Regions from separate parts of the Shewanella sp. NKUCC06_TVS genome, predicted to be linked through region 2. Evidence: riboswitches for the same ligand, from Rfam matches in the RefSeq annotation. Region 2 holds a riboswitch; the other holds the start of a gene.
What was found. Region 2 has a riboswitch for thiamine pyrophosphate ahead of KO531_RS05105 (TonB-dependent receptor). Riboswitches for the same ligand answer to the same signal wherever they lie in the genome.
Positions count from the first base shown of each region.

Region 1: it holds a riboswitch for thiamine pyrophosphate, as region 2 does, so the genes downstream of both, thiC (phosphomethylpyrimidine synthase ThiC) here and KO531_RS05105 (TonB-dependent receptor) in region 2, are expected to answer to the same signal.

Region 1 is NZ_JAHKQX010000005.1:258,816-262,244, reverse strand. Features, by position in the region: gene KO531_RS08050 (hypothetical protein) at 146-1,516, shown strand; TPP riboswitch at 1,684-1,782, shown strand; gene thiC (phosphomethylpyrimidine synthase ThiC) at 1,984-3,429, shown strand, end outside.
Region 2 is NZ_JAHKQX010000003.1:282,154-285,582, reverse strand. Features, by position in the region: gene tsgA (MFS transporter TsgA) at 1-195, shown strand, start outside; gene KO531_RS05110 (Crp/Fnr family transcriptional regulator) at 263-943, opposite strand; TPP riboswitch at 1,141-1,279, shown strand; gene KO531_RS05105 (TonB-dependent receptor) at 1,334-3,429, shown strand, end outside.

The sequences.
Region 1 (3,429 bases), on a different contig from region 2:
CACTCGTAAGTAAATGCAATCAATAGATAATTCGCTTTCAATATTCACCAACCCGATATTGGATTGATATTGAATTAGAGTGTAATCGTTCCACGTTAAGCATCATTGAAATCAATGGATACTATACAAAACCTAAGGATGGATTTTGCCTTTTCAACATCAACCCAAGGCCGCGCCTTTATTGACAGCATCTCCTACAGCGATAGCGATTGGAGATGATGTCGATAGTGCTTTGCTGATTTCGGCCACATCGCCAGAAGGTGAGACTTTTATCGCATTTGATCATCACCTCGGTGAACTGGATGCTGCTCAAACGCCTGTTTTTACCACTAATGCGGAGACATTAGCGTTCAATAGCGATGCAGGTCATTCAGCCTCTAAGCATGACACCCAAGCTATAGACCAAGAGCAAGCCCAAGATTTAGTACTGCAAGAAATCCGTGCTAAACATCAACATCAACATAAATTGGTTCCTGAGTCTGAATCCAAACCTGAACTGTCTAGGACAATACAAACTAGTGCTCAGGGATTGGGTACGAGATCAGTTTTGCGTGCTCGTCAGCCATATTTCAAAGAATTAAGTCTGTTATTTTTCGTACTCTTAGTGCATGTGTGTTTATTTTTACTTATCTGCATTTTGTGGCGTCCGCAGCTAAATCCCTTTGGATTGAAGGAAATAGAAAGCCGTGGCCCTAAAGTGGCAGCGATCAAGGCTTACTTTATTTATGCTCCCGCGGTAGAGAAAGCCGAAACCTCAGAGTCCGAAACTGAGATCAAGGCCGAGGATAAGACTGAAGCGACAAATTCTGTTACGCCTACAATTGTTCCCACACCTCAAACTCAAGTGAAGCCTCTGCCAATACTTGAAAAGGTCATGCCTGAAACAATAGCACCCGAAAAGGCCGTCTCTGAAAAAGTAGAGTCGGAAAAAGCAAACCCAGATACGGTTAAACCGGACATCACTCAATCGAGCCAATCTCAATTAAAGAAAACTCAATCAATTGCCCCAAGTGAAGTTCAACCCACTGAAGCGATGGCAAAAAAACCAACTAATACGCTTGATACCACAGAAATAAAGCCGCAGCTTGGCGCTAAGAGCTCGCCCGCAGCAGAAGGTGAGAGCACAATAGCGACAAGCTCAAGCATGAGTTTATTCACGCAGCAATATTTTGAACGTCAGCGCGAGCAAGCGCTCGATGATCTCGTGATTGAACAGGCCGATAAGTTCACCCGGAAATCGAATATGAGTGAAATGAGCCCAGAGATGGAGGTGCTATTTGTCCCTAACGCCGATGATTTCGGTGGCACAACGAGTCTAGATTTACCCTTAGACCCAAATCGTATTGTGCGTAAAGGAGATACTTGTTATCGCGTGGTACAAGTCGGCACTCAAGTTAATCCTTACGCCGAAAATTTAGGCTTCTCATTTGACTGCAGTGGCAAAAAAATCAATCAAGCTATTGATGATGCCATTCAATCTCAATTAAATAAAATGATGCTCAAACCCCATAAATAGTGACTTTCTTTTATGATCTATTTTCATGCTAGTTATAACTTTTTTAGTTTTATTTAATTTAATCAATTAAAAACAATGAATTATGAATCTTTATTTTGGATTGGTAGTTAAGGTTTTTAATTGCTTTTTTCCTTGTTTGTTGCTGCCGCTTCTGTCTATACTGCGCACTCATCTTGTCGGAGTGCCTCTTGGCTGAGACCGTTTATTCGGGATCCGTTGAACCTGATCAGGTTAAAACCTGCGAAGGAAACAAGCGTAATAACACATATTAAATCGCCAAAATAGACGGCTTGAACACCTGTTAACTCAGCAGTGTTTTAAGCCTTAATGTTGAGATTTAATTGTTATTGAGCAGGGTAACTCAATTTTTGAAGCCAGTGTTGGCCACAAAAATTGATTGCCATGCCCAGCTATCAACAACTCAATTCTCCAGACAAGCAACTCCATTTTTTAACGTGAGATTGCTTATGTCCAGTTCAAACCCAAACCCAGCTGTAGCTGCCAATGCTATAGAAATCACAGCGCCAGAATCGACAATCCCTAATAAATCGACAGTGGCTAATAAATCGGCTGAGTCTAGTCAATCAATCGTGCCTAAGGCGCCGAGTCGCCGCGAAACCCGTGCGCAGGCCCAAGCCTTTATTGATACGTTAGCGCCACTGCAACATCCTAATTCACAAAAGATTTACCTCGAAGGCTCTAGTGCCGATATTCGCGTTGGTATGCGACAAATTATGCAGACGGATACGCTGGTGGGCGGTACAGATGATGCGCCTATCATGGAAAAAAATCCGCCAATCCGCGTGTATGATTGCGCCGGACCTTATTCCGATCCTGAGGCCGACATCAATGTGCGCCTCGGCCTTGGTAAATTAAGACAAAACTGGATCCTAGCCCGCAACGATACAGAGCAATTACCCTGCGCTACATCGGATTTTACCCAACAAAGGCTCGCCGATGACGGTTTAGACCATCTGCGTTTTGAGGCAGGTTCGAGTGCGATTGTCCGCCCACGCAGAGCGCTGCAGGGCAAACGCGTCAGTCAATTACACTATGCCCGTCAAGGGATTATCACTCCCGAAATGGAATATGTGGCGATCCGTGAGAATATGGCACTTGCGCAAGTACAGGATGAAATCCTCAATCGTAAAGCCAAGGGCGAAGCCTTTGGTGCCTTAGTTGGTGAACCGATTACCGCCGAATTTGTCCGCGCCGAAGTTGCCCGTGGCCGCGCGATTATTCCGCTGAATATTAACCATCCCGAAGCCGAACCTATGATCATCGGGCGTAATTTTCTGGTGAAAGTGAACGCCAATATCGGTAATTCTGCGGTGACGTCTTCCATCGAGGAAGAAGTAGAAAAGCTCGTCTGGTCTACCCGTTGGGGCGCGGATACTGTCATGGATTTATCCACGGGTCGTTATATCCACGAAACCCGCGAGTGGATCATCCGTAACTCGCCAGTGCCCATTGGCACAGTGCCGATTTATCAAGCGCTGGAGAAAGTGAACGGCGTGGCAGAGGATTTAACCTGGGAAGTGTTCCGCGATACCTTGATTGAACAAGCTGAGCAAGGTGTTGATTACTTTACTATTCATGCTGGTGTGCTGCTGCGTTATGTGCCGATGACGGCTAAACGTGTTACTGGGATCGTTTCTCGCGGCGGTTCAATTATGGCCAAATGGTGCCTGAGTCATCACAAGGAAAACTTCCTCTACAGCCATTTTCGTGAGATCTGTGAGCTTTGCGTCGCCTACGATGTATCCCTGTCTTTAGGCGACGGTATGCGTCCCGGATCGATTGCCGACGCCAATGATGCTGCCCAGTTTGCAGAGCTTGAAACCTTAGGTGAGCTAGTCAAAATCGCGTGGGAATACGACGTACAAACCATTATCGAAGGGCCGGGACATATC
Region 2 (3,429 bases):
GTGTCATATATTCTTATTAGCGGAAGTGCAGGGGCGATGTTTAGCCCAGCCATCAGTTCTTTCTTTGAACGTATTATCGGATTACAAACAGTGATGTATGTGATTCCTTTGCTTTACGCAGCGATATTTATGCTATTGATCGTTTCAAGTCGGATGAAATCGGCTATGGAACAACACTCGCCATCGGTAAGTTAATTTACCTGTGCATCCATCCCACACTCGGTTGTTAAATTAAGTCGAGTGTGGGTTATGTTGAAAGCGGTTATATGCCTGCTTCAACAAATTTCTTGAGTGCGTTGAGATCACAAATCCGAATGCCATCTTTTTTCCGCTCAATTAAGCCTCGTTCCTCAAGATTTTGTAGCGCCCGACGGTAGACTCGGTCGGTAGTGCCAAATCGTTCAGCCTCTAAATAGCGTTTACTAAAGCCATCTACGGGCAAGTCATTTAAGTATTCATGGTAAATATCAAATGCCACGTTATAACTGATAGGATAGAGCAGTCGCCGAGTAAAAATATCCACTGTGTCTTGGTAGTCAATCGCAATTGCACTAGCGAAAAATAGCGCGAGTTGAGGATGTTGACCGAGGCAATGTTGCAGTTTTTCAGCGCTAATCAACATGATTTCTAAGGGTTCACTGGCAATAATGTCTAGTTGACAGTGGTACTGGGTGAAGAACTCCATTTCGCCAAACAGTTGTGAATCACAATCAATAGTACCTAATTGAAAACACCGACCATTTCTCGCGGTATGACCGAGTGATACTCGACCTTGCTTCACCAATACAAGTGATGCCATCGCTTCCCCCTGCGTCATGAGGTGAGCGCCTTTTTTGAGCATTTTTATTTCGCTGATACAGCTAAGTACAACCGCTTCAATAAGTGGATAGTCTTGCTCCCATCGCTGGCTATAACGTCCTTTCGATAAAGGTTTTAGCTGCATCGACTATTGTCCTCTTACTGTGTTCGAAATTGCGACCTTCTATAGCATTATCATGATAGGCGGTCAAATGGACGAAAGGATTTAGGCTGATACTAAAGACATTTTCATCATACGAAGTGAAGGGCAGTGGTTTTCGCGACATTTAATTGAATCGCAGAGATAAGAGTGCCCACTTTTTATTTCCGTCATGTATACTAGGCGCCGCCAAGGGGTGTTTGTTGTGCATTAATGTTACTCTGATTTTAACGTTGACGGCTGCAAACTGAGATGTCATCTGACGAACCCTTAGAACCTGATCCGGCTAATACCGGCGTAGGAATGGGCCAATTAACAGCACACTTCTGAATCGCTTATTCGTTGCCGGATCTCAAACATTATATTTGAGGTCCTATGTCAAACCGTAAAACGTCAAACCATCAATCCCCATTTTCAACCGTATCGCCAAGCTTATTTTTAGCCCGAGCGCCGCTGGCATTAGCCATCGCCGCAGCGCTGAGCACCCCTGTTTTTGCACAAACCGACGCTATCGATAAACCCGATCCCAGCACTGAGATGGAAGTCATGGTGGTGACGGCGGATTTTCGCAGCTCAAGTTTAGAAAAAATGCCTTCAAGCATTACCGTTATCGACAGTCAAAAAATTCAAGATGAAAGTGCGCAACACTTTGAAGATCTGCTTAATTCTATCGCCAATTTTAACTGGTCAGGTGGAAGCTCTCGGCCGAAATATTTTCAAATTCGCGGTGTAGGGGAACAGGAACAATACCAAGGCGCACCTAATTCTTCCGTGGGTTACATCATAGATGATATCGATTTATCCGGTATTGGTATGGTGTCGAGCATGTACGATTTACAGCAGGTCGAAGTGCTTCGTGGACCGCAGGGGACGCGTTACGGCGCGAATGCTTTAGCGGGACTGATTTATCTGAAGAGTAACGATCCAACTGATGTGTTTGAGCATGGCGGCGAAGTGTCGTTAGGCGATGATGATTTGCGCACTTTTAGTGGTTTCAGTTCTGGCCCATTAACGGATTCTGGCAAGCTGCTTTATCGTGTGTCAATGCAGCAACATCAGCAAAATGGTTACCACGATAACCTGTATTTAGGCCGTGATGATACCAATGGTCGCGATGAATTCAGCGGCCGCGCTAAGCTGCGCTGGTATGCGACAGATGATTTGCAGTTTGATTTAACTGTGCTGCATGCCGATTTTGATAATGGCTATGATGTGTGGAGTTTAACCAATTCACCAACTCAGACAACATCGGATCAACCGGGTGTTGATAGTCAGCGCACCACAGGCGCGGGTTTTAAAGCGACCTATTCTGGCGCAGAAAACTTCGAATTAACTTCGTTAACCTCTTTTGCCAATACCGATCACCATTACAGTTACGATGGCGATTGGGCTAACTCAGAATATTGGGCCTCTAAGCAATGTAATGATGACAATGGCAATCTGGCGCCGTGCCAATACGATTATTTTTGGGATAAAACGGGTCAGCGTAAAACCGCGTCGCAGGAGTTTCGCCTAAGTTCTACCGAGCAGGGCCGTATTTTTGCAGAGAGTACTGATTGGTTGCTTGGTGTGTATGCCATGAATCTGAAAGAAGATAACCAATTGTATTCTGAATACAATACTTGGCCGGATGAAGTCTTAGACTCAGAGTATGAAGCGACAAACTATGCACTGTTTGGCCAGCTTGATACGGATTTGGGCTCAAATTATGCTTTATCTGTGGGTCTACGTTTAGAGCGTCGCAACAGTCATTACTCTGATACGAATAACGATAATTTCGACCCGAGCGAAACCATGTGGGGCGGTCATATTGCTGTGAGTAAAGTGCTGAACGACTCACACAATGCTTATATCCGAGTCGCACGCGGTTACAAGGCGGGCGGTTTCAACATGACTTTGCCCGTCGAATTGAACGATAAAAAAGAGTTTAGTACTGAGACGCTCTATAACTATGAAATCGGCCTTAAATCCCATTGGTTAGCTGGACTTATCGATACTAATTTGGCGCTGTTCTATATGGACAGACAAGATCAACAGGTGGCTGCATCACAGCAAGATCCCGATAAACCACAGCGTTTTATCTTGTTCACTGAAAATGCAGGCAGTTCGAATAACTATGGCGCTGAGTTAGATGCAACCTGGTATGCCACGGATAATCTGCAAGTTTACTCAAGCTTAGGTTGGTTAGAAACGGCCTACGGTGACTACCAGTATCAGGATAAATATGGTACTGAGGTGGATTTAACTGGCCGCGATCTGGCCCATTCTCCACATCTTACCTACAGCCTTGGTGGGACTTATCGTGCTAATTCGGGTTGGTTTGCTAACCTGAATCTTAGCGGTAAGAGTGAATTCTATTATTCAGACAGCAATGAATCCCGCTCTGAACCCTACACTATCGTCAATGCCCGCGTAGGTTATGAGGCGAGCGCATGGTCGGCATATTTGTGGGGACGCAATCTGTTTAATGA